One region of the Thermanaeromonas sp. DSM 22490 genome, then DNA from elsewhere that is predicted to be linked to it. Evidence: riboswitches for the same ligand, from Rfam matches in the RefSeq annotation. Region 1 holds a riboswitch; each other region holds the start of a gene.
The links. Region 1 has a riboswitch for cyclic di-AMP ahead of eam (glutamate 2,3-aminomutase). Riboswitches for the same ligand answer to the same signal wherever they lie in the genome.

Region 1 (10,575 bases):
TCGCCGTGGGGTGGAGGCATGGATGGGCGAGATACCACCCGAACCGAAAGATTTTTTGGCTTATGGTGAACACCGGCAGGAGGAAGCGAGGAGAGCCCTGGCCGTCCTGGGGGTAGAGCGCGAAGCCATATCCTTTTTAGGCTATCCTGACGGTGGTTTAGGTAAAATGTGGTGGGATTACTGGTCTCCAGGGGAACCCTATATTTCCCCTACTACCAATAAAAGTTCCGTACCGTATGCGGATGCTTTATCACCGGGAGCTGCTTATGTGGCACCGAATATAATAGCCGATCTTATCGAGGTTATACGCTCTTTCCGTCCTACTCTCATCTACGTAAGCGATACCGGCGATAGCCATCCAGACCACTGGGCTACCGGCGCCTTTACTTTGGCCGCAATGGCTGTCTACCCCCGGTTGGCAATACCCCAAGTACCGCAAATCTACACTTATCTTGTCCACTCAGGTTTATGGCAGCTAGCGCCGTCTCTTCACAAAGCCGATCCTTTATTACCCCCTAATTACTTCCTAGCCCGGGGGACGCCCTGGTATAAGCTTCCTATGAGTACCAAAATCTTGGAACAGAAAAAACAGGCTCTAAACGAATATAAGAGTCAAAAGGGGGTTATGCCCAGCTTTTTTGCTAATTTTATTCGCCCCAATGAGATTTTTAGCCAGGTAGTGATCAAAACCTTAGGGCAATTGCCAGTCCTTATAACGAGAGATCCCCAGGGGGATTCTTTTACCCAAAGGCTGGAAAAAGGGGGAGATTTTCGCGCCCTTTACCTGGCTTTAAATCAGGAAGGTCTGGACCTTCAACTGGACTTATGGGGCCCGGTAGACCCCAAAGTAACTTATCGGGTAGGGATATATGTTTGGAGCCAGGGTGAGGTCCAACCACTTGCCCGTTATACCTTTGCCTTTTCTCCTAGTAAGGGACAGGTTGTCAAATGGCTGGAAAAACCGGATAACTATAACGGTGAGGCGAAAGTAACTTATGAGGATAGGACCATTAAAGTGGAATTGAAGAATAGTCTGCATAACCTCATTTCCAAAGCTAATTACCTCATGGTGGAAGCAGACAGTTGGGTGAGCAGGGTGCCTTTGGACCGCATTCCCTGGCAGTTGGTACGGGTGAAGGGGGAAAATTAATCCATTGCCTCGTATATTTTGGGGTCTCGAGGAAGAAGTATTTATAACCGAACCGGATAGGCCGACCCTCCAATCTCTTTATTATCTGGCCCGCCTACTTTGGAGGTCACCGCGGGATTATTATACCCATACGGCCTGCAACTTTAACAGAGGAAGAGATTTACGCTGGGGATTAATGAGCGGGGTGGAAATTTCTACGGCTGTTCATGATAATAAAGAGGATCTATTAAAAGATTTGGCCCGGCGTCGCCGGGACCTGGCCTCTATTTGTTCCGGTCTGTTAGTACCTTTGGGCCACCTTTTAGATCAGGAAGCGCCGACCAATGTTTCCGGTATGCACCTGCATTTGAGCGGCTTTACTGATTTAGAACGCGCTTACCGTAATCTTGTTTATTTTTTGCCCCTGTTAGCTCTTCTAGTAGCCAATTCCCCCGGTGCCGGGGGACGGTTTTTTGGTCCCTCTTATCGCTGGGCCAGGGCCTTCGCCATCGGGCCTTTAAGAACTGATCGTGAGTACCGTTTTCAAGACTTGATTTACTCCAAGCGTTTGGGTACTTTGGAAATTAGAGTTTTTGATCCCGTTTGGGATCTGGAGCGTATTGGATTGCTATTGGAATGCGTTGAGGCAGTAGTGCTGGCGGATAGAACCTATCCAGGCACCATAGAACAATATAATCGCCTGCGGGAATTGGTAGCCCGAGAAGGTTATATTCAAGAGCTGCAACCGGTTTATAGAGAACTAAATAAATTATTACCCGTTCCGGAGGATTTGTTCCGGGAACCCCCAGCTCTTAAAGTCTGGCAGTTATGGCAGAAAAAGGGGACGCTGGCGGTATATAGTGCTCTGGATAATGCTTATCGGGGCGGTGAATTAGAACCGCGGGAAGTACCACCTATAGGTGTAAACTGGATAAAAATCCTGGCAGGTGTGTGTGGCTACTACCTGCCCAAGCTCCCGTATAACTTGCAAAAGGTGTGGGCGGAATGGTGAAAGCTGTGTTAATAGCGTTAGCCACGGTATTTATATTATGGACGGGAACGTTATTTTATCTGAGAAAAGTGTGGTTTTACCGCGATCCCTTAAGGATTCCTCCTGAAGGGGAAGGCCTGATCGTGGCTCCTGCGGACGGCAAGGTTGTTTATATCAAGCCCTTTAGAAACGGTGAAGTAATAGTTGAAAAGCTAGGCCAGGCCATACCGGTAACGGAAATTACCAAAGCTCCCCTTTGGGGTGACCGCGGTTGGATAATAGGCATTTATATGTCGCCTCTGGATGTCCATTTTAATTATGCTCCAGTAGATTCCCGGGTAGCCAAAATAGTGCATATCCCAGCTAAGTTCAATCTGCCCATGGTCGATCTGTGGGAATATATCCGCTTAACCTACTTCAGGCGGGCTGTCGACCTTTTCAGCCACCGTTACAGGCTGATAAATGAACGTTTGACCCTGTTCCTGGATGCAGGCGAGCTGAAACTTGCTTTAGTAGAGATTGCTGATAAATTTGTTAATAAGATTAAATGTTTTACGGCGGCGGGGGAAAGACTGCGAGCAGGACAAAAGATTTCCTTTATTGAAAGAGGCTCTCAGGTGGATCTAATTATTTTTAGCGAGGAAATCGAGTTTACCGTGAGGGTGGGTCAGCAGGTATACGGTGCCCAAACGGTAATTGCGCGGTATCGCCCCGAGGACAGGTGAGGGCTTTTATGGCACCGGGGCATGTTTACTGGCTGCTTTTTAGCCTGCTGCTGATCGAAGGGGTGGGAGTCCCCTTAATACCCTTTGAGCCTGTTTTTGTTGCCGCTGGCTATCTTATTGAGCGGGGCGAAATGAGCTTTTGGGGGGCTGTACTGGTAGGTACCGCGGGGAATCTGTTGGGCAACCTCATCGGTTACTGGCTAGGAGCCAGGCCGGCCAGGGCTTTCCTGGAAAAAATCGCACGTTTAAGCCTAGGGCCTCAAGCTATGGAACGGGCTACTTTTTGGTTCCGGCGCTACGGTCCGGCGGTAGTGGTAGTATCGCGCTGGTTCGGCCTGATTCGTACACCTGCTATTATTTATGCTGCGCCTTTGGGAATGGCAGTATTGCCTTATACCTTTTATTCTATTATAGGCGCCTTTACCTGGACCCTTGCCTGGCAATATGCTAGCTGGAAGGGGGTTCACCTTTTTTTAGGCTGGTGGCAGGTTTACCGCCGGCATAGCACGTGGTGGCTGGATCTGTTGCTGGGTAGCGTACTAGTGATTGCCACCATAGGGGGTATGTATTGTTACTTAAAAAGATGGCGCCAGCGGAGTGGCGCCTAAGTAGAAACCTCCTCTGAAAGCAAGTTTTTTAATGTTTCTTCGTACATTGCCCAAATGGGCTGGGAGAAGAGGACGAAGCGAACCTCGAGAAAACGGCCGGGTTTCTGCTTTAGATAATCGATAACTGTGCGTAGAGCAATTTTAGCGGCCCTTTCTAAAGGAAAACGGTAAGCGCCGGTACTGATAGAAGGAAAAGCTATTGTTTTAATGCCGTGGTTCTCGGCCAGGGCCAGGCTATTACGGTAGGCGCTGGCCAGGAGCTCATCTTCCCCTTTATGGCCGCCGGACCAGACAGGGCCTACAGCATGGATGACATAGCGGGCCTTTAAGTTTCCTCCAGAAGTTATTACTGCCTGGCCAGTAGGGCAGCCGCCCTTTTCTTCCCGGATACGTCGGCATTCCTCAGCTATGATTGAACCACCTGCGCGGTGTATGGCGCCATCTACTCCACCGCCTCCCCAGAGACCTTCGTTGGCGGCATTTACGATGGCTTCGGTATCCTGGACAGTTATATCTCCTTGCAGCAAAACTAATTTAGTTCCCCCAATAATTGTTTCCATAGGCGTGAAGCACCTCCTTTATTTAATTTTAACCATTCTTTAATGTTTTTGAATATCCTCTGTAAAAACATGTATGCACAAGAAGATGTTGGCATTGCTTTTCGCCGAGAATTTTATTATAATATATATCAAAACACTTATAATTGAATATTAGGAACGCTGAATCCCTGAACAGGGAACGGGGGAACCAACCAATTTTTTGGGGTGAATCCTGCGTTTTCTTAAGCAGGTAGGGTTAGCTTTCGACCCGAACCCGGCAGCTAACCTCGTAAGCGTGGAAAGCGCTAGGAGAAGGTACACACCTTCTTTGAAGGAGTGTTAGCATGCCCAAAACCCCGGTTTACCCGGGGTTTTTGTTTAGCTCCACCTGATTGATAAGGGGGGATATTATGAGCATTAATTTTACTAGGAGGTCGATGAATGAAAGGGAAAAGAGGCAAATTGCTTTGAAAAGGGCAGCAGAATTGAAAGCGCGTATCAGTGAGTATTTAGAAGCTAGAGACGAGATTCCTTGCGGGCGAGAGGTACAAGCGGAAATTAGTGCCCGCCAGAGGCGGATTATGGCTTATTTCGGTGCTACGGAAAAGGAATGGCAAGACTGGCGCTGGCAGGTACGGCACCGCATCACCACTGTAGAGGTTTTAAAAGAACTTGTACCTTTAACTCCAGAGGAAATGGAAGCCATTCAGGCTGTGCAAAAGGTTTACCGCTGGGCGGTTTCCCCTTATTACTTAAGCCTCATGGGGGACGATCCTACTTGTCCCATACGGCGCCAGGCTTTGCCCAGCAGGATGGAATTGGAAGACAAAATGGGTATTCCGGATCCTATGGCTGAAGAGCTTACTTCACCGGCTCCCTGTATTACCCGGCGATATCCTGATCGCTTGATTATTAATGTGACCAATCAGTGCGCTATGTATTGCCGGCATTGCCAGCGCAGGCGCAACATTGGAGAGGTAGATACGACCCGCAGCAGGAAAGAACTAGAGCAGGCTTTGGATTATATTCGGGCTAATCCTGAAATTCGGGACGTGCTCATAACCGGTGGAGACGCCTTAATGCTGAGCGACCAGATGTTGGATTGGTTGCTTACGGAGTTAGACCTTATTCCCCATGTGGAAATTAAAAGATTGGGGACCCGGGTACCGGTAACTTTGCCCCAGCGGATTACTCCCGAATTGTGCCAGATACTGTACAAACATCCGCCACTTTACTTAAATACCCAATTTAACCACCCCAGAGAGATTACCGAAGAAGCTAAATTGGCCTGCGACAGGCTGGTAGAGGCGGGAGTTGTCCTAGGCAATCAGTCTGTATTGTTGCGGGGAGTTAATAATCATCCTTTTATCATGCGCAAGTTAAATCAGGAACTTCTCAAAATCCGAGTGCGGCCTTACTATCTATTCCACGCTAAGCCTGTGGCTGGTACTACCCATTTTATAACTTCTATAAAAGAAGGTATAGAAATTATGGAGCAGCTTAGAGGCTATACTTCCGGGTTGGCTGTTCCCACTTATATCATAAATGCTCCTAACGGTTACGGCAAAACGCCGGTATTACCCCAATATGTGGTGGCCAAAGGGGAGGGGCAGGTGTTATTGCGTACCTGGGAAAAACGCATTTTGCTCTACCCGGATTTGGGCAGCCACTCTTTGTCTTAATTCTTGCCTTTCTTCTTCGCCCGGAGTATAATGGGAGCGAAAATATCCAAAACAGGGGGAAAAAGAAATGCGCATTAATGTATTGTGGCAAGGCGGCATGAAGCTGGTGGGAACAGGAGAATCCGGGCGGGAGGTAATCATGGACGCGGCACCGGACCACGGAGGTCAGAACGAAGGAGCGCGGCCTTCAGAAGTATTTCTGATGGGTATGGCGGGGTGCACGGCCCTGGATGTGTTATCCATTTTGGCCAAGAAGCGTTTAACTTTGAAATCCTTTTCTATAGAGGTGGAAGCAGAACGCGCCGCTGAACATCCTCGGGTTTTCACCGCAGCTACCCTTATTTACCGCTTCACAGGAGATAATCTTCCGGAAGAGCAGGTCAAACATGCCATTGAGCTTTCCCTTAGCAAGTATTGCGGTATGGTCAATACCGTTAAAAGAGCAGCACCCATATTTTACTGTTATGAAATCAACGGCCAGCGCAGTGATGTGCAACCCGCTCCTTAAGCTCTGGTGGATTGTTTACCTTTCAGTTATGGCATTTTGTCCTATCTTCTGGGCCTGGTATATAGCGCATCCTGAACACCCAGGCTCCTTTCTTTTGGTTACGGGAGATATCCTGGAACTAAATCCTGCAATTGACCGTTAAATTTCCGTATGTTAGTATGACTTGGAGACGATTATATTAATATAGTATTCGGTGGTAAACGGATTTTAGAGGGAGGAATATAATTTGCTCCTTGACCTTAACCCAGTTGCCTTTCATATTGGGCCTTTAGCTGTGCGGTGGTACGGTATTTTTATGGCCCTTTCTTTTCTTTTCGGGTCCTGGTACTTATACCGGGAAGGTTTGCGGCGGGGCTTAAGCGAAGATTTCCTGCTTAACCTGGCCATGATTGTGGTGGTAGCCGGCGTGGTGGGGGCCAGGCTATTATTTGTCCTAGCCAATTATCCAGAGTGGTTTATCCAGGATCCGATACAGGTGCTGAAAGTTTATGAAGGCGGGCTGGCCTGGCATGGTGGCCTGTTAGGAGGGGTACTGGCCGGGTGGTGGTATGTTCGGCGCTACAAGATGGATTTTAACCTGCTGGCCGATCTAGCTGTTCCCGGTCTGGCCTTAGGCTATGCCCTGATAAGGATTGCCAATATTTTTAACCAGGAAGTGCTGGGCCGGCCTACGGACTTTTGGTTTGGGCGCTGGCCGGCCCAACCCGTCGGTAGCCTAATCGGGCTTATCCTTTTAATTCGGTATTTCTATCTCCAACGGAAAGAACCGCCTCCGGGATACCAGTTCTGGTCCTTTATTTTCTACCACCAGCTCCTGCGCGGACTGGTGGAGGAGACAATCCGAGACAATACTTTGGAAATACTAGGATACGTAGTGCCCCGGTGGGGCCTGGGCTTCTTCACCCTAGCCCAACTGTCTACACCTTTTGTCATGCTCTTGGCCTATTATTTTATGCGCAAGGCCCGTATTAACGGCCGCTCGAGGGGCAATTCCTACCGCTTGAGTTTGCTTCCGAGGCCAAAGGTTTAACCACATTTCAAATATAGACTACCATCTCTAGACGGCGCAAGGCATAAATGTCCTCCAAAGGATTGCCGGCCACGGCTATAAGATAGGGCATTTTATCCGGTTCAACGCTTCCCAGTTCTGTCTCTAAGCCTAAGGCCATAGCCGCTGTATTGGTTGCCGCCTGTAGGATAGAGTAGGCCGGTAAGCCAGCCTGGCTGAAAAAGGAAAGCTCATCCATGTAGCTCAGACCATGATAAACCCCTGGCGCACCCGCATCGGTACCTATAATCAGCCTGACCCCTAATTCATGGGCCCGGGCTATTTTTTTGATTTGCAATTCATAAGTGCCTTTGATTATATCCCGTTCTTCTCGGCTGTACTCGTCGTTTTTAGGACTCTGCAGGCGGTTAGCTACCGCAGCTACAGTGGGCGCCCAGAAGGTCTCCCGGTCTGCCATCCTTTTCAGGGTTTCCTCAGATACAAAGTACCCATGTTCAATAGTATCTGCTCCCGCTTCCACAGCTTGTCTTACGCCAGCATCTGAGTTAGCATGAGCCATAACTTTAAGACCTCTTCTATGGGCTTCCTTCACTAGAGCCTGAAGCTCTTCTAGGGTAAACTGTAAAGGTCCCACCTCTCCCCATTTGCGGAAAGTAACCAGGCCGGAAACAATTACCTTTATCTGGTCGCTGCCGGCAGCTATAAGATCATCCAGGATCCTCGGCCAGTCTGCCGGAGTCGTAATAGGTGGCCCCAAAAAAGATCCATAATATCCTTTTTTATGGATAGCTTTACCGGTAGCTACAATCCGGGGCCCTAAGCAATATCCCTTTTTAACCCAGTTTTTGGCTTGGAGGTTCCAGCCGGCTTTGTCCGAACCATCTCTAATGACTGTAATGCCATATTCCAGGGTGGTTTCTAATTCTTTTTTAATGAGCTCAGCCATAGCTTGGTTATCCTGCCAGCGGCTTAAGGAGGCTTCAAAGTCATGGCCATCCAGGGCTAAATGTACGTGTACGTCAATAAGAGCAGGCAAAAGAGTTAAATTGGGCAAATGGAATTGTTGGGCTCCGGAGTGCAGGTATTCAGATTGGGGTACCACCTGCTTTATCCGGCCCTGGCGTATAGATACGACCATTTTAGGCTTAAGTTCCGGACTTTTACCATCCCAGAGATAGTCGGGCAGGAGGTCCATGTTACTTTCTTGATTTAAACGTAATAGTTTCACACGCTTCACCTCCAAACAGCAACTATCCTACACCTTTTTATCCGTGAAAGCAAGCAATCTATTCTAAGAACTTTAACATAACATTAACCCAGATCTAATTGAGAATTAACAGAAGGATTATATAATCTTCTTGGTGGGTCAAGCCTGCCGTAAAAAGGGCCAAGGAGGAAAAAAGGCATGAATCTTAATATTCTAGGCAAAACCTGGCCACGGTTAGCGCTGGTAGGGTTCCTGGTGGTGGTTATGGTTCTGGCCATGGCTGGCTGTGGGTCCCAGAAAGAGAGCCAATCTGCCGACCAGAGCGGGAAGCCTGGTCCTGTAAATCTTAATGGTGCCGGAGCTTCTTTCCCCTATCCCCTCTATAGTAAATGGATACAGGAATATAAGAAGGTTAATCCCAATGTTAATATTGATTATCAGTCTATCGGTAGCAGTGGTGGTATCAACAATATCTTAAAGGAAACAGTGGATTTCGCAGGTAGCGATGCCCCCATGAAGGATGAGCAGCTGGCTAAAGCACCTGGGCAGATTTTCCATATTCCCACGGTGGCAGGTGCTGTGGTTATTACTTATAATCTGGAAGGTATAGGGAAGGGTTTGAAATTGACCCCTGAAGTTATTGCCGATATTTTTTTAGGTAATATCAAGACATGGAACGATAATAGGATTACTTCCCTTAATCCGGATATTAAACTCCCGGATAAAGATATAGCTGTGGTTCACCGCTCTGATGGTAGCGGTACTACCAATATCTTTACTGATTACCTGAGCAAAGTAAGCCCCACCTGGAAGGAAAAGGTGGGCATGGGTACTTCCGTGGAATGGCCCGTGGGTATCGGAGGTAAAGGTAATGAGGGTGTAGCAGGCACCATAAAACAGACGCCTGGTGCTATTGGCTATGTAGAATTGGCCTATGCTCTACAAAACAATTTACCTTATGCTTTTATTAAGAATAAGGCCGGCAAGTTTGTAGAGCCCACCCTGGACACAACTACGGCGGCAGCAGCAGGCGCTGCAACTACTATGCCGGAAGATATGCGCGTTTCCCTTACCAATCCGCCTGGTGATAACGCTTATCCCATCGCCGGTTACACTTATCTCTTGGTCTACAAGGACCAGAAGGATAAGGCTAAAGGCGAGGCTTTAGGCAACTTCCTCTGGTGGGCCATCCATGATGGGCAGAAATTGGCCAAAGAACTTCTTTATGCTCCCTTGCCCGAAAATGTAGTTAAAATGGCAGAAGCTAAGATTAAGCAACTTAATTATAAAGGCGAAACCTTTATCAAATAAATCTAACCGATAGGAGAAAAAAGTTTGCAGGGGGAAACTCCGAGAAGGTTCTCGGGGATCCCCCTATGCGTTCTTTATGCTATAATATCGTCGATCGAGAAGGAAAGGTGACCTGCTGGAGGTTAGGATATGTGGGGGAAAACAGAAATTGGTCGAATCAAAGACGTAATTTTTATTAGTTTTACTCGCCTAGCTGCGCTAAGTGTTATTTTTATAATATTAGTTATGGGTTATCAACTAGTTAAGGGTTCTGAACTGTCTTTTATGCGTTTTGGCTGGGAATTTTTAACTGGAACGCGATGGGATCCAGTACATGAAAAGTTTGGCGCTTGGCCCTTAATTTATGGGACCCTGGTATCATCTTTGGTGGCTTTACTCTTAGCCGTACCTTTGAGTTTAGGCATAGCCATTTATCTGGCGGAACTAGCCTCCCCATGGCTCCGTGAACCGCTCTCTTTTTTGGTGGAATTGCTGGCTGCAATTCCTAGCGTCATATACGGGCTATGGGGGCTTTTTGTATTAGTGCCCTGGCTCCGTACAACTGTACAACCCTTACTGGGGAAGACTTTAGGCTTTTTACCCTTTTTTCAGGGTCCACCCTTGGGTGTAGGTATGCTGGCAGCAGGGTTGATCTTAGCCATTATGATTTTGCCCATTATTACTGCAGTGTCCCGTGAGGTGCTTATGGCTGTGCCCCAATCCCAGAGGGAGGGAATGCTGGCCCTGGGCGCTACGCGGTGGGAGACCATCAGGATGGCTGTCCTACCCTATGGCCGTTCGGGTATTATTGGTGCCATTATTTTGGGTCTAGGTCGGGCCCTGGGAGAAACTATGGCAGTTACCATGGTCATAGGCAACCGGCCCCA
Region 2 (10,575 bases), on a different contig from region 1:
TTTGAGGCCCGGACGGGCATAAAAGTAAACCTTACTTTTGGAGGTTCTGGAACGGTTTTAACCCAGATGAAACTGAGCAAGCAAGGGGACATTTACCTGCCGGGATCTTCTGATTTTATGGAGCTAGCCAAGAAAGAAGGAGTAGTGGCAGCGGAGACGGAAAGGATAGTAGTGTACTTAGTTCCCGCTATTAATGTTCCTAAGGGCAACCCCAAGAATATCCGAGAGCTAGAAGATCTGGCTAAGCCAGGAGTAAAAGTAGGCCTGGCCCGGCCGGATACGGTATGCGTAGGCCTTTACGCAGCGGAAATATTGGAAAAGGCTGGCCTGGACAGCCAAGTTAAGAAAAATATTGTTACTTATGCAGAGAGTTGCGAAAAGGTGGCCAACCTGGTAGCATTAAGGCAGGTAGATGCGGTACTGGGCTGGGAAGTTTTTGCTTCCTGGGACCCGGATAAAATTGAAACCATCTACTTGCCCCCGGAGAAAGTGGCGAGAATTGGTTATATCCCCGTGGCTATTTCTAATTACACTGCCAAGAGAGACCTTGCCCAGCAGTTTATAGATTATTTGACTTCAGATGAAGGCAAAAGCATTTTTAAAAAATGGGGCTACTTAACTACAGAAGAAGAAGCGCGCAAATTGGCTCCCCGGGCTCCGGTAGGAGGGGAGTATCGTTTGCAGTCCCAATGGTAAAGGTGAAAAGGCCGATCCATGAGAAAGATGGATACTTTTAGTATAGCAGCAGCGGGCATTTTGGGTATCGTTATAGCATATATTTTGCTGCTCTTTGCGGCCCAGATACCCTATTTAAACCTGGGAGTCTTGCTGGAGAGCCTCCAGGACAGGGAAATATTGTTTGCTATCACCCTCTCCCTCAAGACTTCGGTTATCTCTGCTGGTCTAGCCGTGTTTTTGGGCACTCCTATAGCTTATTTTTTATCCCGGGCCAATTTTCGGGGTAAAACTCTGATCGACACTCTTCTGGATTTACCCACCGCCATCTCGCCCGTGGCCTTGGGAGCTGTACTGCTTATTTTTTTCAATTTGCCCTTAGGTCTCTGGCTCCAGAGATACTTGATACAGGTAGTCTTCAGTGTAGCCGGTATTATAGTGGCTCAGACCACCATTACTTTAGCCCTGGCCATACGCCTGATCAAAACGGTGTTCGATGGGATTGATCCCCACTATGAAGTAGCAGCGCGCCTTCTGGGGGAAAGCCAACAGGGAGCTTTCTGGCGGGTAACTTTGCCCATGGCGCGGCCCGGTATACTTTCGGCTTTTATCCTGGCCTGGGCGCGAGCCCTGGGCGAATTCGGTGCTACGGTCACCCTGGCCGGTGCCACTAAATTTAAGACAGAAACTCTTCCCATAGCCATATACTTAAATTTAGCCAGCGTAAAGATAGAAAAGGCCATAGTGTTGATATGGATTCTCCTGCTCATATCCTGCCTGGTATTATTGCTGGTACGCTACCTTAACAGAGGAAAAGGAGCCTATGCGTAATGCTAAGCTTGTCTGGTGTAGAAGTAGAAGTACAGGGGTTCCGCATACAAGATATATCTTTTCAAGTTGAACGGGGAAAATGCCTGGTTATTGTAGGTCCTTCCGGTTCGGGAAAAACCATCCTTTTGGACACTATTGCTGGCGTTCACCGGGTGCGGAAGGGCTCTATTACCCTTGAGGGGCGCGATATTACCCGGGCCTTGCCCGAAGAAAGGAAGATCGGCTATATACCTCAAAACCTGGCCCTGTTCCCCCATCTGTCCGTAATGGACAATATTTTATTCGGCGCCCGGGCGCGCAAGCTTCCTTTCCACCAGGCACAAGCTAAAGCGAAAGAGCTCGCCGAGCTCCTCAAGATTGAACACTTGCTGGACAGGCCATCCCCTGTGAATTTAAGCGGCGGCGAGAAACAGAGGGTGGCCCTGGCCCGGGCTTTGCTGGTAGAGCCTTCTGTTATTTTGCTGGACGAGCCTTTTTCTGCTTTGGACAGCTTTATCCGGAGAAAGCTGGTGCTTTACCTCAAAGAAGTATTTAATACTTTACAGACCACGGTTATTCATGTTACCCATGACTTGCAGGAAGCTTTTTTGCTGGCCGATATTCTGGGTGTAATGCTGGAAGGGAAATTGCAACAGGTGGGAACGCGGGAAGAAGTGTATTATCGCCCGGCTACTCTGGGAGTGGCCAGGCTTTTTGCGGGCCGCAATTTGTTCACCGGCCTCATAATAGATAGCAACCCGGGTGTTTCCTTGCTCGCCAAAACTTCCCGTGGTTTTGTTTGTGAATTGCCCTGGAGGGACAATATAGCCAAAGGGCAGAGGGTAGTCTTTGGCATAAGCCCCCGGGAGGTGGTAATTATTCGCCAAGGGCGCCCCTTGCGCCCCAAAGTCCAGGCCAACGTTTTTGCGGCGAGAGTCACCAACATCTTCGATAGCTACGGCAGCTACTTGGTATTCCTTACTCTGGAAGGCTCCGGTGAAACGGTGGAACTGGAGATACCCAGTTATGTTTTCCGAGATATGGGGCTAAGTGTGGGCTTTACAGTGGAAGTATCCCTGAAGAAGGATTGCCTGTGGGTTTTACCCGAGGAACCGGTTGCTTCGGCATCCTGGGAACAAGGCCGACAGTAAGGCGTAAACTGGCTAAGTGAGGAGAGGAATGGTGAAGGACAAGCTGGTAAAGGAACTGGCCAATAGCGTGTGGGTACCAGCACTTATCGTTTACGCCGCTACTTGGGAATTAAGAAGGAAGGCACGACTGGCAACAGCCAGGTGGGAACAGTCCGGCGTGAGCTTTTTAAATGCCCTGGCCCTAAGCCTTTAAGGAGAAAGGGGTGGCAGTTACGGGCATATTGAGGGCTTCTTGGATTTGGGGCAGCCCTGGCTATGCCTTTTAAGCCGGGCGAAGGAATAAGTTCTTGTAATTTTGCCCAGCAATTGTTATAATATATTCGAAAAACTAAATATATCTAGCTTAAACGCTGAATCTCCCATGTAATAGGGGAGAGCGGGGGACCCAATTTATAAATGGGGCTAATCTCCTTTTTAGGAGTAGGGCTATCTTTCGGTCCGCGCCCGTCAGCTAACCTCGTAAGCGTGGAAAGAGAAGGCTGTGTGTGATGTGGTGAGTTATTCATGTTGCCCGAGAGGTCTTCTCGGGCTTTTTTGTTCTTTGGGAGGTGAGGGGGTTGGTCAAATTTGAAAATGTCAGCAAGGCATATCCTGGTGGCATATACGCCGTTAAATCCTTAGATCTAGAAATCCAGAGGGGAGAACTGGTAGTTTTAATCGGCCCCAGCGGGTGCGGCAAGACAACTACTCTGAAAATGGTAAACCGGCTTATAGAACCCACGTCTGGAAGGATACTGATAAACGGTAGGGATATCCGCGAAATACCTCCTGCTAAACTAAGGCGCCAGATAGGTTATGTAATCCAGCAAATCGGACTTTTTCCCCATATGACTATTGCCCAAAATGTAGGCCTGGTTCCCCGCCTTCTCGGTGTACCCAAAGAAGAAAGAGAAAAAAGGGTGGATGAGCTGCTGGAGATGATAGGGTTTGACCCGAAATTATATCGGAACCGCTATCCCCGTGAACTCTCAGGAGGCCAGCAGCAGCGGATAGGAGTTTTACGAGCCCTGGCCGCCAACCCGGATATTATTCTCATGGACGAACCCTTCGGCGCCCTCGATCCCCTTACCAGGGAGCAGCTCCAAGATGAGTTGAAAAAGCTCCAGAATACCCTCCATAAAACCATAATCTTTGTCACCCATGACATGGATGAAGCCTTAAAACTTGCCGACCGCATTGTAGTTATGCGGGAAGGGGTAGTTGTGCAAATAGGTTCTCCTGAAGAACTCTTGCGCAATCCCGCGGATGATTTTGTTAAAGAATTTATCGGGAAAAAGAGGTTGCTGCGCCATCCCGAAGAGGTTTCCGTAGGGGAAATAATGCTGGATAGTCCGGTTACCGGAAAACCCGACATGGGGGCGGCGGAAGCCTTTCAAAGAATGCAGAGGCACCAGGTTAATAGCTTGCTAATAATCGATGAACAGGGATTTTTGAAAGGGATTCTTACATCACGGGGTGTGCAAAAGGGCATCCAGGCAGTAGGCAACAGGCCTAAGGTTCAAGAGCTTATGGAGCTGGTCTCGGACACAGTAACTCCCGAGGTATCGGTTTTAACCGCCGCCCGTCTTATGACCAGAAGCAAGTACGGGCTGCTTCCCGTGGTGGACGAAGAGGGCCGCTTAAAAGGGTTGCTCACCAATGCCAGTCTGGTCAGCACCTTTGTAGATGTTTTGTGGCCAACGGACACTGTAGAAATGAAAGGGGGAGAACAAAATGGAAGTTACCCTGGGTAGCCTGTGGCATACCTACCTGGAACGCAGCTCCAAGTTTTGGGACCTCACCCGGGAACATTTTCTGCTTCTGGTGGTGCTGCCCGTATTTCTGGCGGCTGTGGTGGCCATTCCTCTAGGTATTCTGGCCTCTCGTTTCAAATGGGTGCAGGCCCCTTCCCTGGCTTTTGCCAACTTAATGCAGACCGTCCCCAGCCTAGCCATGCTGGCCATACTCATCGCTCTGGGTGCAGGCATCGGAAACAAGCCGGCCATTATTGCCCTTTTCCTGTACTCCCTCTTGCCCATCTTACGCAATACCTATACAGGAATAAAAAATGTGGATAGCGGCATCCTGGAGGCGGCCAGGGGCATGGGGATGACAGGAATACAGATCCTTATTATGGTAGAACTTCCGTTGGCCTTCTCCGTTATTATGGCCGGAATCCGTACAGCGGCTGTCATCTGTGTCGGCCTGGCTACCCTGGCTGCTTTTGTAGGTGGTGGCGGCCTGGGAGATTTCATTATGACCGGTCTGGGGATGGCCAACAATAACTTAACCCTGTTGGGAGCTATTCCTGCGGCAGCCATGGCTCTCTTGTTGGACTTTATCCTGGGCAAAGTGGAGAACTGGCTTACGCCACGGGGCCTAAAATTGTAAAAGGCAGTCATGTAGAACCAAAATGGGGGTAATCCAGCGTAAAAAATTGTTTAAAGGAGGACGATCTTATTGAGAACCATAGGAAAATTAATAAGTATAGCAGGTGCTCTCGCTTTAGTATCCGGGCTGCTCCTCACAGGTTGTGGCCAGAAAGACGGGGGAAGTACCGCCACTACTCAAACTGCAAGCAAAATTGTAATTGCAACTCAAAACTTCGCTGAACCCCAAATACTGGCCGAAATGATCAAACAGCTCTTGGAAGCTAAACTCAGTCTTAGCGTAGATCATAAGCGCAATTTTCAGGGTTCCACAGCCGTGCACCAGGCCCTAGAGACAGGAGACGTCCAGATGTATATAAGCTATACCGGAACCCAGTTTACCGGGATATTGGGGATGGAAGTAACACCGGAATGGAAAGATCGTAAGAAAGTCTATGAATATGTACGCGACAAGTTCCAGGAGAAGTTCCAGGTGAAGGTTTTTGAGCCTTTTGGCTTTAATAACACCTATGCCCTGGCGGTCCGTCGGGAAACCGCCGAAAAGCTAGGGCTTAAAAAAGCCAGCGACCTGGCACCTCACTCTAAGAATATGACTATAGCCACTGATCCCACTTTCCAGGAACGCAAAGGCGATGGTTGGGCTGAGCTGGCCAAGGCTTACGGCTTTTCCTTTAAAAGGGTAGTGGGTATGGCTTATGATCTCATGTACCAGGCTTTGAAATCTGGCGATGTGGATGCGGCTGTGGCCTATTCTACCGACGGCCGCATTGCTGCTTACGATCTGGTAGTGCTGGAAGACGATCTTAAATTTTTCCCGCCCTATGATGCCGTTCTTTTTGTTAAAGAAGATGTATTGAAGAAATATCCCAAAATCGAAGAAGTTATAGCCCCGCTTATCGGTTCTTTCACTGAAGAAACCATAGCCAAGCTCAACGCCAAGGTAGATGTGGAGCAGAGGGAACCTGCAGACGTAGCTAAGGAATATCTGAAAGAGAAGGGATTGCTCTGAAGAGGCCGCGGGCTGTTTTAAGTTTTTTCTTTAAGAATTCTGCAGAAGTGCGGCCTCTTGACAACAAAGCGGGTTTTGGGCATAATTATAAACGCGGGTGGCGGTGTAGCTCAGCTGGTCAGAGCAAGCGGTTCATACCCGCTGTGTCGTAGGTTCGAGTCCTACCACCGCTACCATTTTTATGGTCCATGGCCCGTTAGTCAAGGGGTTAAGACACCGGTCTTTCAAGCCGGGAACGGGGGTTCGAATCCCCCACGGGTCACCATACAAGTTTAACCCACCGAGAGGTGGGATTTTTTATTTTGTGTCGAAAAGTTGTCTTTCCCCCCTCTCCCAAGGCGACAAAGATTGCACCCCCGCCTGGGATATAATTTTGCCCAGGAGTATTGAAGGTGGTGGTATATATTGGCAGACAGTGCTCGGCGCATGTCGAGGGTTGCGATAACGGGGTGGATGGGCAGCTTAAGCCTGCTGTTGGCCACTTTTCTCTTAACCCGGGCAACTCTTCTGGGGGAGTTGATGCCCTTTGGTCCGGGGGCAGTGATAGCCATAGCCGGTCGCCGGCCGCGCCTTCTCTGGCCAGCAGTCTTGACGGCTACGGCCAGCATTTTATGGTCTCTGAAGGGCCTGGCAGGTTATAGCCGTCTGGCTGTTTTCCTGGCTTTGGGAATAACCTTTTCTATTTACCAGGTTCGGCACTTGGAGAGGGACATAAGCGTGGCTGCCCTGGGCACGGCCGTAATCATTTTTACCCGCGGTTTAGGACAGGCCTTCCTGGGACCTTCCTTTTACGGCTGGGTACTTCTCCTTTTTGAAGCTGTCCTGGCGGGGGGCTTGGCCCTGGCCTGGCTGGAGACAGAGGTGACCAGGCACCGGGAAGAACAATTGCTGGGCTTAAGCCTTTTTGCCTTGGGCCTTTTGTTGGGCTTGGAAGGGTGGCATCTAGCCGGCATGTCCCTCCAGAGCTTAGTGGGCCGGTTCTTTATATTGCTGGCCGCCCTGGTGGGCGGTGCCGGGTCCGGAGCAGCTATGGGTGCCGTGCTCGGTTTTCTGCCCAGTTTGACCACCCTGACGGCCCCGGCTTTAGCAGGTTTACTGGCTCTAGTAGGGCTAACGGCGGGTGCTTTTTACAGCTTGGGCAAACTCGGTGTGGTGGGAGGTTTTGTCCTGGCCCACCTGTTGCTTTCGAGCTATTTCCTGGGAGCCGAGGGAGCCAATTTGGCTTTAAAGGAGAGCAGTGTTGTTGCCCTGCTGGCCCTTCTTTTGCCAGCCAGGTGGCTTAAGCTCTTTCCTGCTTTTTTAAGCAAGGAAGTACGTGGGGGGAAAACAAGCCCTGCCCTTTCACGGTGGCAGCAGGTAGCCGCTGCTCTTAAACGCGTGGGAGAGAGTCTAGAAACGACAGGGGAGGCTAGTACCGGCAGTACCAGTATGGCTATACGCCAGGTAGCCCGTTTGGTTTGCGAGGGATGCCCGGCTAATAAGGTATGCTGGGAGCTGGATGGAGACAAGTTAACGGCTGCTCTTAAGGACTTGCTACTAAGGAGAGAAAAAGGCAGCTTGGTAACTGCCGACCTCCCTGATTGGTTACAAGGGCGGTGCGGACGGGGGAGAGAACTGCTGGCGGCGCTGGGAGCACAGGCCCTAAAACTGCACCCGGAAAAGACCGTTTCTAGCCTGGCTTCCTTGCTGGCCAGCCAATTTCAAGCTTTGGGCAATCTGCTGAAGGAGTATGCTTCAGAAACTTCTGCCACTCGCGAAGAATATACTAAAGAACCCCTGCTGGCAGTGGAAATAGGTTTTGCTTCTTGCGCTCGTCAACAAGATTTCGCCTGTGGCGATTCCTTCCTGGCCGCTCCATTGGAGGGAGGCAGGTACTTATTGGTTTTAAGCGATGGCATGGGTGCGGGCCGGGAGGCGCGGATGGAGAGCCGGACAGCCGTGGAACTGGTGAAAGAATTGTTATCTGCGGGCTTCCCCCGTGAACTGGCCTTACGTTTAGTAAATATGGTCCTCCTTTTGCGTTCTTCAACCGAAAGTTTTGCCACCCTAGATGTGGCTGTTCTTGATCTGGTAGAGGGCCAGGGAGAATTTACCAAACTAGGGGCTTGCCCAAGTTTCCTGGTAAGAGGTAATAGACTATTAACTATTAAGCCCCAATCTTTACCGGTAGGTATTTTGGAAAATATCCCCATTGAAATGGTCCAGGAAGAGATACAACCCGGGGATGTGCTGGTAATGGTGAGCGATGGCCTATTAGAAGCGCATAGGGACCTGGCGGAAAAGGATAAGTGGCTGGTGGCGGCGTTGAAGCGGACTACAGAATCTGAACCCCAAAAGCTGGCCGAACGCCTGCTCAAACAGGCTATTGCCCTGGCCGGCGGTTCCCCCATGGACGACATGCTGGTAGCTGTGGCTCGCCTGGACCGGATTAGTTAAGACATAAAGCGGGATGGAGTAGGAAAAAACTTCACAAGCAGCAGGAAAAAAGCTCGTCATGCCGAAATAAAGGGGTAGAAGCAGACAGGCTGGGAAGGCGTACGAATGGAGTCGGTTTTGGATCGTGTCCGCCAGACCATAAATAGATATGGCCTGTTGACCAGAGGTGACAAAGTAGTGGTAGGGGTGTCCGGCGGGCCGGATTCCCTTACACTACTTCATTGCTTGGTGCTCCTTCAAGGGGAGTATGGTGTCTGCCTTCACGTAGCCCATCTTAACCACCTTTTGCGGGAAGACACAGCCGCCCAGGAGGCGGCTTTTGTACGCGAGCTGGCAGATAGCTGGGGATTGCCGGCCACCATTGCCGCCCGGGATGTGCGGGCCTACCAGAGAAAACATAAACTCTCGCTGGAAGAGGCAGCGCGGGAAGTGCGCTACCGCTTTTTACAAGAAGTAGCCGAAACAGTAGGGGCTAATAAAATTGCCGTGGGCCACCAGGCTGACGACCAGGCCGAAACTGTCCTGTTAAATTTGCTGCGGGGCAGTGGGCTTACGGGTTTAAAGGCTATGGTTCCCCACCGGGACGGTATTATCAGGCCCTTATTATTTGTTACTCGGGCGGAAATAGAGGCTTATTGCCGGGAAAAGGGACTAAAACCCTGCTGCGACGTAACTAATCTGGATACAGCCTACCGGCGAAATAAAATCCGCCACGAGCTCCTACCCCTGCTGGCCCGGGAATATAATCCTGGTATTGTGCTCGCTCTGGCGAGAACAGCCGCTATTTTAGCCGAAGAAAACGAACTTTTGGAGGAAATGGCGCAACAGAATCTGACGCCGATAATAGTGGAGCAAGGAGAGGATTTTATTAAAATAGATAGGGAAGGTTTTCTGGCTTTGAAAGCCGCCCTTCAGCGCCGCATCTTACGGCAGCTGGTTTTGACCCTGGGTGGCGGGGCCGAGTTTGAGCATATAGAGGGCTTGCGGGAAATGGTGAGGGCGGGGACTGGAGCCCTGACCTTACCCCAAGGTTTAAGGGCGTGGGTGGAAAAAGAGAGAGTGACTTTGGGCCGCTCCCGTAAAGAGGAAACCTCGCCTTTGATTTTTGCCTACCCCCTAAAAGTGCCGGGCGTAACCCATTTAGCGGAAATAGCAAAGAGCATTAGGGCAGAAGTGTTGCCCCCTCCAACAGATGTTACTTCTCCCCCCCATGAAGCCTGGCTGGACTGGGGCAAGCTTAAAGGGCCTCTCATCGCTCGCAATTGGCTGCCGGGAGACCGTTTTCGCCCTCTGGGAATGAAAGGGAGCAAGAAACTGCAGGATCTTTTTGTGGATGCGGACATTGCTGCAGCCGAAAGACGACGGTTGCCGGTGGTAGTGTGTGGAGAAAATATTATTTGGGTAGCCGGGGTACGGATAGCTGAGGATTTTAAGATAACTCCGGCGACACGGGAAGCTCTGCATCTGGTGTTGGAAGCGCTGGAACCGTAACAAAATTGCAATCATAATTGCCTTATGCTAAAATATATACCTAATGAATGAAGGGGCAGGGCGAGAGGAGGGCTATCTTTGAACCGCATTTTTAAGAACCTGGCCGTGTACTTGTTGATTGTCCTGCTGGCTGTTTCTATTTTAAGGATATCTTCACCGGTAGACAAAGCGGTGGAAGAGTTAGATTTTACTCGATTTTATCAGCTGGTAGAGCAGGGCCAGGTACAAGAAGTAACTATTACACCAGAGAGGGATATTTATAAGATTACAGGGATCTTGAAGAACGGTACCAAGTTTTCCGTCAATGCCCCGTCTTCTCCGACCCTGATTGACCGGTTGGCCAGTAAAGGTGTACCCACCAAGACATTGCCGGCACCGGAACCGCCTTGGTGGACTAACCTTCTGGGAACCTTCCTACCTATCCTATTGCTGGTGGGTCTGGTTTTCTTTATGATGCAGCAGACTCAAGGTGGAGGTTCCCGCGTAATGCAGTTTGGCCGGAGTCGAGCCCGCTTGCATACACCAGATGATAAGCGTAAAGTTACCTTTGCCGATGTGGCTGGCGCCGACGAAGCCAAGGAAGAGCTGCAGGAAGTAGTAGAGTTCCTTAAGAATCCCCGTAAATTTAATGAGC
Region 3 (10,575 bases), on a different contig from region 1:
CCATGGGGTTAATATCATAGCCCAGGACATCACAACCTAGCCGGTTAGCTTCAATAAGAGGCGTTCCTCCGCCCATAAAGGGATCAGCAATCTTAAGGCCCCTAAAATTATGGGACCGGTAGTAATTTTCAGCTAAATTACCTTCGGCAAACTCTGCCAAGAGCAAACTGCGAAACAAAGTACCGGGACGACGGGCAAACCATTTGTGCACGGCAATAATTGGCCGGTAATTTTGCTGGATTTGTTTTTCGTGCAGGGCTAGGTTGGCCACAAAAGGTATATCGAAGTTACGCTCGATACTCATACATGTACACCGTCAAAATAAGGGTTAGTTTTGTCAGATGTACTTACTTTGGGGATATAATTCGACACTTACCATGGGTTACCTGCTTTAATAGCCTACATTTTATACGTTAAAGGGGTGGGAAAGAAGCAAGCGCCCCTTCTAACCTCAGAAGCTTCTCTTTTACATCCAGCCCGCCTCCGAAACCTCGCAAATCTCCGCGGGATCCGATAACCCGGTGGCAGGGAACAATGATGCCCACCGGGTTGCTTCCTATGGCCCTCCCCACGGCCCGGGCTGCTTTTGGCTTACCTATACCCCGGGCTATGTCGCCATAACTACAGGTAGTACCGTAAGGTATGGCCTGCAAGGCTTGCCAGACATGTAATTGGAAAGGGGTACCCCGAAGGTCCAGGGGCAGGTCGAAGATGCACCGTTTTCCGGCGAAATACTCATTTAATTGCCGGAAAACTTCTTCAGCTACTCCTGGGTTTTCTTTCATAATTGCCTGGGGGAAAATAGCTTTAAGGGCAGCCACCATCTCTGATGGAGATTCATTAGGAAAAGACAGACGGCATATCCCTTGAGAGCTTAAGGCTACAGTTAAGTAACCCAAAGGGGAAGGGCGCCTTTCCCAGTAGATGATGGTTTCACCCGGGTAGGTTAACATATGGACCACCTTCTATCTGGTATAAAAGCTTTCTTTTGGTTAAAATTTTGACTGTAAAATAAAAAAATGTCCACGGTGAATCCCCATGCGTTTACAAAAATTTTTGGCCCAGGCGGGAGTAGCTTCACGACGTCGGGCGGAGGAACTCATCCGCGCCGGTCGGGTTAAAGTAAATGGTACAACGGTAACAGCTATGGGAGTGCAGGTAGAACCTGGGCGTGATTTGGTAGAAGTAGATGGGAAAGCGGTCAAATTGACTGAGAAAAAAGTTTATTATCTGCTCTACAAGCCTCCCGGTTATGTAACTACCGTAGACGATCCCCAGGGAAGGCCTAAGGTCATTGACCTGCTAAAAGGGATAAAGGAAAGGATATATCCGGTGGGACGCCTGGATTATGCTACAGAAGGCTTGTTGTTGTTAACAAATGATGGTGATTTGACCTTAAGGTTAACCCACCCACGGTACGGCGTGACCAAGACTTACCGCGCTCTGGTGAAGGGTGTACCAGACGAGCAAACTTTGCAAAAGTTGGCTACCGGGGTAAAGCTGGAGGACGGCTTCACCGCCCCAGCGGAAGTAAAGCTTTTGCTTACAGGGAAGGGCACTTCTCTACTGGAACTTACCCTCCGGGAAGGGCGGAAGCGAGAGGTGCGTCGTATGTGTGCGGCTGTAGGGCATCCGGTTCTCTGGCTAAAAAGGACCAAGATGGCTTTTTTAACGTTAAAGGGCTTACGGCCTGGAGAATATCGCCAGCTAACAAAGGAGGAGGTAAACCGTCTTTATAGCTTAACTGATTTGAAGGCAGAACAAGATTAGCTGCGTATTTATAGGGGAGAAAGGCTACAATCGTTGGTGTTAATTAAGCAAAATCAAGATAAGCTTGGGGGAAGCAGGTGGTATATTGGCAGGACTAAAATACGGCCTGGTCCAGGTCTATACAGGCGACGGTAAGGGGAAGAGCACTGCAGCCTTCGGTCTGGCGTTAAGGGCAGCAGGGCATGGGTTGAAAGTGGTTATTGTGCAATTTATGAAAACACCTGATTATGGTGAACATAAGGCTTTTGCCCGGCTGGCCCCGGAAATACAGGTAAAAACCTTTGGTCGCCGAGGCTTTATCCACCGCCAGGGGATTAAGCCCGAAGATTATGAACTCGCCCGGGCAGGGCTGGCCTTCGCCCAGGAGGTTATGGTTAACAAGAAGGCCGACATATTAATTCTGGATGAAATTAATGTGGCCCTTTATTTTGGCCTGTTACAAGAGAAAGAGGTGCTTGATTTTTTGCATAAGCGGCCGCCGGAAGTAGAAGTGATATTAACTGGTCGCTATGCGCCGGAGGGGATCAAAGCCGTAGCCGATCTGGTAACCGAAATGCGGCAACTCAAGCATCCCTATGAAAAGGGTATTGAAGCTCGAAGAGGCATTGAATTTTAGAGATTTTAGGGAGGGGTTTTCTCTAATCTTTAGCAGGAGTTTTGGCTTTAAGTTGCGAATAACTAAATCTATTTAAATGATTGTCTATAAAATTTTTGCAACAGGAGGTGAAGCCTGGCACGAAAGTGGCCAGGGGCAACGTGGCTGTAATATACTACGACCAGGATGCAGATTTAAGTGTACTTAAGGGTAAAAAGATTGCTATTATGGGCTATGGTAGCCAGGGACATGCCCAGGCCCAGAATTTAAAGGACAGCGGTATGGATGTAATAGTAGGTTTGCGAAAAGGGAGCAAATCTTGGCCCGCAGCAGAAGAAGCCGGACTTGTAGTTAAAACGGTAAGTGAAGCTGCTGCGGAAGCCGATATTATTCAAATTCTTTTGCCTGATGAAGTCCAGCCCAAGGTGTACCGCGAAGAAATTGCGCCTCACTTAAAACCGGGCAATGCCCTCATGTTTTCCCACGGCTTTAATATCCACTACCACCAGATAGTTCCACCGGATAATGTAGATGTATTAATGGTGGCTCCTAAGAGCCCGGGCCATCTGGTACGGCGCATGTATGTAGAAGGTAAAGGTGTGCCTGCCCTTCTGGCTATTTACCAGGATACCACGGGGAAGGCTAAAGAACTGGGCCTGGCCTATGCTAAAGCCATTGGCTGTACCAGAGCAGGTGTCATCGAGACAACTTTTAAGGAAGAAACGGAGACCGATCTTTTTGGTGAACAAGCCGTTTTGTGCGGTGGTTGTACAGCGCTTATTCAAGCGGCTTTTGAGACTCTGGTAGAGGCTGGTTATCAACCGGAAATAGCTTATTTCGAATGTCTGCATGAGCTTAAGCTTCTGGTGGACATGATGTATGAGGGTGGCATTAAATATATGCGTTTCTCCATCAGCGACACGGCTGAGTATGGGGATTTAACCCGCGGTCCTCGGGTAATCGACGACCACGTACGGGCTACCATGAAACAATTGTTGCGCGAGGTCCAGGACGGCACCTTTGCCCGGGAATGGATTTTAGAAAACCAGGCAGGTCGGCCTGTATTTAATGCTTTGCGCCAGCGGGCACGGGAACACTTGATTGAAAAGGTAGGAGACCAGCTGAGGGCTATGATGCCTTGGCTGAAAAAATAATAGTAGTAAGTTTAGCACTTAAGGGGTCCCATGCCAGGACCCCTTAAGCGTTTTAGTTTGTTCTTTTTATTCTTCGGTTGCTTCGCCCACCAGAGCCCGCCGTAAGGCTTCTGCCTCAGCAGTAGCTGTTGCAGCAATAATGTGATCATCGGGCTGTAAAACGACATCTCCGCGGGGAAAGACCAAGTCACCATTTCTCAAAATGGCTAAAAGTAGGCAATGATCGGGCAAGATGAGATTTTTTATGGCCACATGGGCTGCAGGTGCCCAGGGTGTAAGCCTAATGTCTACAAATTCAATTTCTCCTCCTTTAAGGGTGAGCAAAGGGACCAGGCCGGCCAGGTCTACTTCTTGCAGCATAAGCTGATAAATCAGGCGGGTACTGTTAACAACGTTGTTGATACCCAGCAAGCGGAAGGTATCTTCGTTCTGGGGATAATTAACCCGCCCAATAACTCTCCGGACACTAAAAACGCACTGGGCCAGACGGCATATCATAATGTTATCCTCGTCAAACCCGGTAACCGCTGCTAGCACTTGGGCGCGGCCAGCTCCTGCTGCCTCTAGGGTGGCTACTTCGGTGGCGTCACCATGGACTATCACTGCGCCCAAATGGTCTTCCAACCAACGGCAGCGCTGGGCATCTTTCTCTATGAGCGAGACTTCATAGCCATTATCCAGCAAGGTGCGGGTGAGATTATAGCCTACTTTCCCGCCACCGGCAACAATTACATACATTCAGACCTTACCTCCTTGCGGTTGCTTTTCTACTTGGCCTAAAATGTAATCTACTCCCAAAGTAGTGGGGCAAAAAATATCCAGACCCATTTTACGGTAAGCCTCCGCAGCTTCTGGATCGTAAACCCGAGCTACTACTTGGGGCACTTTATATTTTTCATGGGCTATTTGGGCTACCACTAGATTAGTGCTATCCCGGTCGGTAGCGGCAATGAGCACGTCAGTGTTGGAGATACCGGCTTCCTCCAACACCGCCAGATCTATTCCCAAGCCCCTTACTACTTCCCCGTGAAAATCTGGTCCTAATCGTTCCAAAGCTTCCAGCTTAGGGTCAATTACCACTACATCATGGCCGGAACGTGCTAAAATCTTGGCCAGGCGACTTCCCAGCCTGCTGCACCCCACGATAATGATCCGCATATTCTTTTCCTCCTCAAGCAGGTAATTTATCAATGACGAGTTCGCAATTAGCGTATTTCAGGAGCCAATCCGGGGTACGGCTCAAGGGCACGTGCTCGCCGCGGCGCGGCCGGACACCCATGACTATCATGTCCACCCCTTCTTCCTTGGCGGCTTGGAGGATTCCGCTACCCGCTGTACGAGCGCGCATAATCCGGCTGCGATGGGGTAAATGGTGGAAAGCCACTATTTCCTGGGCTTGCCGTAATACGCGTTCCGCCCGTTTTTCCGCTTCGGGCAAGCCGGCACCTAAAGGTAAAGTCAAAGGGACTTCCAGAACGTAAAGAAGCAAAATCTCCGCCTTTTGTTCGGCTCCTAACCGTGTGGCCAGCTCGATAGCCCGGCGCGAATAGTCTGTATCTACCACTGGCACTAGGATGCGGCGTATAGCTTGCACTTCGGTGGTGATGCGAGCCACTTCATAAGGTATGGCCGGGGGCACATGTAGCATCCACCAGAGGAGAGAACCCATACTCAGAATAAATGCCAGAGCCAGAAAAACCCCCAGAGGGTGGGTGGAAACAGGAATCACTGGTTATTCCCCCTCAATCGCCGGTAGAAGCGAAAGTAGTTAAAAATAAAGTAGAGGCGATAGAAGCTAAATGCTAAAAAACTGCCGCCTATTGCCCAGCTTAATAGTCGGGGCTGTGCTATACTACGCAGCAAAATATTTACACCTATAACGAAAAAGGCAACGGTGGTGACAAGTTGATAATAATCGCGCCAGGTAAGCGGGCGAGTACTCATATTTTTCCTAAAGCCTCCTTGCGCTTCCGTTCTCTGAGTGCCAATTTGTAACGCTCCAGCAATTCGTATTCTTCAGCACTCTCTAGGACACGTATCTGTTCGGCTTCCCAGTCGCGCTCAATGCTGCCCAGGACGGGTAGCCCATGGCGGTAGCGGTAAAAAGCGTAGAGCAGAAAGCTTAAAATAACCCAGGCAGGACCGGCTATCCGCCCGATGGCATGGGTGAGGATAACTTCAAACAGGATTAAACTTACTCCCAGAGTACCTAAGACGGCCAGCACAGGAAATTCTACTGTCCTGTCGTGGTACTTAAGCTTAATATTACAAGGTACTTTATAAGGTCGCGGGGAATAAGGATCGGTAAAACGCAGTCTAATCAGAGCGATAAAGACAAGAATATAACCCGTGGTGGCTCCAAAAGCGTACATGTTGCCCAGAGTATCCATGGCATTGGGCGTTAAAAAGGATAATATTAGTTCCACCACACCGATAAGGGAAAAGACCAGGATGGTCCTGTAGGGAGTCCGGAAGCGGGGATGCACAGCATTAAACCACTCCGGGATAAATTGAAACTGGCTCATGGCATAAGTGAGACGGGAGGCGCTCATCACGCCGGAATTGGCCGAGATCAGGAGAATAGTGGCGCCCAGTAGGGCGGCAAAGGGCCCGGCTATAACACCGATAAAAGGGATGGCGTGAGCCAGACGGGCAACTGGATCTCCCACTGCATTGGCAATTTCCTGCCACGGAAGGACTCCCAGGCTCATGGTAGAAAATGCGGTAGCAAAAATAAATACAGTGAAAATTAAAGTTACGGAAGTTCGCGGTACGATGGTGGCCGGCCTCTTGGTTTCCTGGGCGGCTTGCGAAATAGATTCCAGCCCTACAAAAGAAATAATGGCTAGGGACGAACCATACATGAACTCTTTGAGGGTAGGAAACTGGGTTTTCCACTGGAAGGCCAGGAATTCCGGTCTCCAGGCAAAAAGCAAGCCAAAAACGATTATACTCGACTCTGTTATAATATCGATTGCACCCAGCACTTCATTAAGCAGGGAGGATTCCCGGATGCCCCGTATATTGAGCCAGATAAGAAAAGCTACTAAGGCCAGAGATTCCAGCATCCAGATGATATTAATGTGGTGAAGAGGCCCTATGCTGATGGCCAGAGATTCCAGGTCTACGTTAAAGATGTAGGGTATAAAGAAGTTAATGTATCCAGCTGAGGCCGTAGCGAAGAGAGCAATATCGATGGTATAATCCAGCAAGAGGGCAGATCCTGCTATAAATCCCCAAAAATCGCCTAGTCCTCGTAAAGTAAAATACTGACCTCCTCCCGCTACGGGGTAGGTTGCCGCCAGTTCAGTATAGGCAAGGCCGATCATTATATAAACTAATCCTGCCAGGGCAAAAGCGAGTACGCTGGCTCCTTTAGCCCATAGCATAACTAATCCTAAAGCTGCATATATGTCAGCTCCTACATCAGCGTAGCCCCACATAAAGGAGCCCCATACAGATACATCGCGGCGCAACTCTAGTTTGGGTGATTCCGTGGACAAGAGGTGTTCCCCCTTTCGAAAGTCTTTAATACGTACTATACATTTGGAAACCCAAGCAATACTTAGTATCTCCCCTTTTTGCCTTATGGAATTACACCATATTACCTCCCTTCAAAAAGGCAATAAAAAATCATGGAGATTCTCCATGATTTTGGGGTAATCTCCTCGAAACGCTTACGAGGTTAGCTGGCGGGTTCGGGCTCGAGGATAGCCCTACCCTCAAGGATACTTTTCAGCAGTATCCCAAGGGATTCACCCCAAAGGATGGGTCCCCCGTTTCCCTGACGGGAATTCAGCGTCTGCTTTTTCTTTTCATTGCTGCTCATTCTAGCACCGCGGTAATTCCCAGTCAAAACTGGAAGTTACAGCGGGCAAAGCAAACACCAATTCAAAGGTAATAATTATGGCTTTTATATTCCTAGCTCTTTTATTTTCTCTATTTTGCTTTTGTTTACGCCGGAAAACAATATGACTCACCCGATAGTAGATAAAACTGAGAACAGTTGACGAAAAGAACCTGGATTGGAATTAGAAGGTGTGATATAAAAAAACCAAGTAAACGCTCATAAAAAAAGTGGGGACGGTGTAAGGATATGGAGTACGGGAGCAAAAAGGTAGCGGCAGTAGCTGTCAGGATGGCTCTTTCCGAGAATCGGGAAGAAGAAAATAGGCTCAAGCAGGAATTTGCAGCCCAGGGGATTCGTGCAGCAGCGGTGGATTATGGAGGGGAGTTCATAAGTTCCATCCAGAAAATAGTAGAAAGAGCAGTGGTAGCTGCTAAACGAGAGGGCGTCATCAAAGAAACCCATGCTGAGGAAGGTGCGGTAGCCGGTGCTACCCGGGAAGCCCTCTCTCAACTTATACTTAAGGCTTTAGGCCTTAACATAGGAGGCAAGATCGGTATTGCCCGTTACCATGATCACATTAGTGTAGCCGTCTTTTTTTGGCATCGGGCTTTTACATTTAGACGAAGTGGGTATCGGGTTAGGGCACCGGGCGGTTTCGTAAAGATAGAAGGGGGAACAAGTGGGTCTGAGAAGAAAAAATAAATGTAGTATGGTAGGAAGGTGGGCTATCATGGGAGATATGAGAGTTCGGGGCATCCGGGGAGCCATTTCTGTAGACAGGAATGAGGCCAGCGAGATTCTGGACAGTACGGGCAAACTTTTACGAGAAATCGTAAAGGCTAATCAACTAAAAGAAGCGGATATCATTAGTGCCTTTTTCACAGTTACTCCGGATCTCAATGCGGCTTTCCCCGCCGAAGCTGCCCGGCGCCTGGGCTGGAGGGAAGTAGCCCTTATGTGCGCGACAGAAATCCCGGTGCCGGGAAGTCAACCCGGTATCATCAGAGTGCTGATTCATGCTTATAGCAAATTACCGCCCCAGCATGTTTACCTCGGGCGGGCTGCCCTCTTAAGGCCGGATTTGAAGTGAGTTGGGAGTCCTAAAAAGCCCTACAGTTTTTGCAGGGCAGGCCCAAAGTTATTGACAGGAGTTTGCCTATTATGTATGATAGACTTACATAAAAATCAATGTAGGTTAGAGTTTTAGCTGAGCTGAGCTGAGGAGAGGAGAGCTGGAGATGAGCCGGGCGAGAGAAGATAGAGTGCCGGTGCTCATTCGAGCGTCGGCTTTTTTGTTTGTTTGGGGGTGAAGGGATGGTACCCGTCTGGCAGGAAGTGCTGGCTGATACGGAAACCCCCGTATCTTTATACCTAAAATTCGGCAGAACCCCTTATAGCTATCTTTTAGAAAGTGTAGAGGGCGGGGAGAGGCTGGGACGCTATTCTTTTATCGGGTTTGACCCTCTTCTCGTTTACCGTTGCCGGGGCAACAATGGCAGCCTCTTACGCGATGGTATAAGGGAAGAAATATCCGGCCCTTTAGACTTTCTACGCCGGTTGTTAAGTGAATTAAGAATTTCCCCTATACCGCCGGAATTGCCGCGGTTCTTTGGAGGTCTGGTCGGTTATTTTAGCTATGATTTTGTGCGCCAGATAGAAAAATTGCCGGCGAAAGGCGAAGACGACCTTAAGCTGCCAGACCTTTATCTGGTACTGAACCGCACCCTTTTAATTTATGATCACCTCTTGCGGACAGTGAAGGTGGTCTGCCTGGCCCGAACCGGTAATCAGCGCGACTACCAGGAAGCGCAAGTACGCTTGCAGAAGGTAATCGAACTGCTCCGGCAAAAAGTTGAGACACAGCCCTTAGAAGGGAAAGGTCCAGGTCCCATGCTCCCCGGGCCTGTCAACTACCAGGCCAATATGACGCCGGAAGAGTTTAAAGATAAGGTAAGGCGTATCCAGGAATATATCGCTGCCGGTGACTGTATTCAGGTAGTCTTATCCCAGAGGCTGGAGCTCCCCTTTTTGGGAGACACCTTTACCGTGTATCGGCGGCTAAGAACTATAAACCCTTCTCCCTACATGTTTTATCTTAACTTTCCAGAAGTACAGCTGGTCGGTTCTTCCCCTGAGATGTTGGTGCGGGTAGAAGACGGTATTATAGAAAACCGCCCCATTGCCGGGACGCGTCCCCGGGGGCGGACGGCGGAAGAAGACTTAGAGCTGGCGCGGGAGCTAAAGAACAACGAGAAGGAACGCGCCGAACACCTGATGCTTTTGGACCTGGGACGTAACGATGTGGGGCGTGTAGCTATTCCTGGGAGCGTACAGGTACCCCAATTTATGGTAATAGAGAACTATTCCCATGTGATGCATCTGGTTTCCAATGTGACCGGCCGTTTGGCGCCCGGCAAAACCGCCTTGGATGCTCTCCTGGCTTGCTTCCCGGCCGGCACGGTTTCAGGTGCGCCTAAGGTGCGGGCCATGGAGATAATTGCGGAATTGGAGCCGACCTGGCGCGGCCCCTATGCCGGGGCCGTCGGTTACTTAAGCTTAACCGGAAATATGGATACCTGTATTGCCATCCGGACCATTGTCTTCAGCAGGGGTAAGGCCTATGTGCAGGCCGGTGCGGGAATCGTTGCCGATTCGGAACCGGAGGCTGAGTACGAGGAGACCTTGAATAAAGCCAGGGCTTTGCTTAAAGCGCTGGACTTAAGAGGGGATGAGTACCATGTTGCTAATGATTGATAACTATGATTCCTTTACCTATAACCTGGTTCAATACTTTGCTGAACTGGGCGAAGAAGTAATCGTGAGGCGCAATGACGCCATTACTTTGGAGGAGATGGAAAAACTTAAGCCCCGCTACCTGGTGATTTCGCCGGGCCCTTGTACACCCAACGAAGCCGGTATTTCCCTAGCGGCCATTAAAAACTTTGCCGGCAAAATACCTATTTTAGGCGTCTGCTTGGGGCACCAGTGCATTGGGCAGGCCTTTGGAGGAAGAGTGGTCAGGGCCAAGCGCCTGATGCATGGGAAAACTTCTCCTATAAACCACGATGGGAAGACCATTTTTCGCGGCCTTAAAAATCCCTTCCTGGCAACCCGCTATCATTCCCTTATAGTGGAGGAAGAGACATTGCCTTCGTGCCTGGAAGTCACGGCCAAAAGCGACCAGGGAGAACTCATGGGTATACGCC

Region 2: linked by a shared signal. The riboswitch ahead of AC1BI1_RS10260 (betaine/proline/choline family ABC transporter ATP-binding protein) and the one ahead of eam (glutamate 2,3-aminomutase) in region 1 are both predicted to bind cyclic di-AMP.
Region 3: linked by a shared signal. The riboswitch ahead of AC1BI1_RS01495 (APC family permease) and the one ahead of eam (glutamate 2,3-aminomutase) in region 1 are both predicted to bind cyclic di-AMP.

Annotation. Positions count from the first base shown of each region.
Region 1 covers NZ_JBJHHE010000033.1:3,924-14,498, forward strand. The annotation lists gene AC1BI1_RS13985 (PIG-L family deacetylase) at 1-1,150, shown strand, start outside; gene AC1BI1_RS13990 (hypothetical protein) at 1,155-2,141, shown strand; gene AC1BI1_RS13995 (phosphatidylserine decarboxylase) at 2,135-2,845, shown strand; gene AC1BI1_RS14000 (DedA family protein) at 2,854-3,453, shown strand; gene AC1BI1_RS14005 (O-acetyl-ADP-ribose deacetylase) at 3,450-4,013, opposite strand; cyclic di-AMP (ydaO/yuaA leader) riboswitch at 4,161-4,302, shown strand; gene eam (glutamate 2,3-aminomutase) at 4,403-5,674, shown strand; gene AC1BI1_RS14015 (OsmC family protein) at 5,742-6,182, shown strand; gene AC1BI1_RS14020 (prolipoprotein diacylglyceryl transferase) at 6,409-7,212, shown strand; gene AC1BI1_RS14025 (amidohydrolase family protein) at 7,220-8,419, opposite strand; gene pstS (phosphate ABC transporter substrate-binding protein PstS) at 8,597-9,709, shown strand; gene pstC (phosphate ABC transporter permease subunit PstC) at 9,839-10,575, shown strand, end outside.
Region 2 covers NZ_JBJHHE010000014.1:69,166-79,740, forward strand. The annotation lists gene modA (molybdate ABC transporter substrate-binding protein) at 1-696, shown strand, start outside; gene AC1BI1_RS10245 (ABC transporter permease) at 715-1,506, shown strand; gene AC1BI1_RS10250 (ABC transporter ATP-binding protein) at 1,506-2,636, shown strand; gene AC1BI1_RS10255 (hypothetical protein) at 2,668-2,829, shown strand; cyclic di-AMP (ydaO/yuaA leader) riboswitch at 2,975-3,116, shown strand; gene AC1BI1_RS10260 (betaine/proline/choline family ABC transporter ATP-binding protein) at 3,194-4,369, shown strand; gene AC1BI1_RS10265 (ABC transporter permease) at 4,350-5,006, shown strand; gene AC1BI1_RS10270 (ABC transporter substrate-binding protein) at 5,076-6,014, shown strand; tRNA gene AC1BI1_RS10275 (tRNA-Met) at 6,114-6,190, shown strand; tRNA gene AC1BI1_RS10280 (tRNA-Glu) at 6,205-6,279, shown strand; gene AC1BI1_RS10285 (SpoIIE family protein phosphatase) at 6,420-8,450, shown strand; gene tilS (tRNA lysidine(34) synthetase TilS) at 8,556-9,941, shown strand; gene ftsH (ATP-dependent zinc metalloprotease FtsH) at 10,020-10,575, shown strand, end outside.
Region 3 covers NZ_JBJHHE010000001.1:285,901-296,475, forward strand. The annotation lists gene AC1BI1_RS01455 (DUF1156 domain-containing protein) at 1-304, opposite strand, end outside; gene AC1BI1_RS01460 (methylated-DNA--[protein]-cysteine S-methyltransferase) at 414-953, opposite strand; gene AC1BI1_RS01465 (pseudouridine synthase) at 1,039-1,770, shown strand; gene cobO (cob(I)yrinic acid a,c-diamide adenosyltransferase) at 1,856-2,386, shown strand; gene ilvC (ketol-acid reductoisomerase) at 2,527-3,519, shown strand; gene AC1BI1_RS01480 (potassium channel family protein) at 3,586-4,257, opposite strand; gene AC1BI1_RS01485 (potassium channel family protein) at 4,258-4,677, opposite strand; gene AC1BI1_RS01490 (universal stress protein) at 4,691-5,248, opposite strand; gene AC1BI1_RS01495 (APC family permease) at 5,460-7,022, opposite strand; cyclic di-AMP (ydaO/yuaA leader) riboswitch at 7,179-7,330, opposite strand; partial or broken gene AC1BI1_RS01500 (HutP family protein) at 7,616-8,030, shown strand; gene aroH (chorismate mutase) at 8,100-8,459, shown strand; gene trpE (anthranilate synthase component I) at 8,684-10,123, shown strand; gene pabA (aminodeoxychorismate/anthranilate synthase component II) at 10,107-10,575, shown strand, end outside.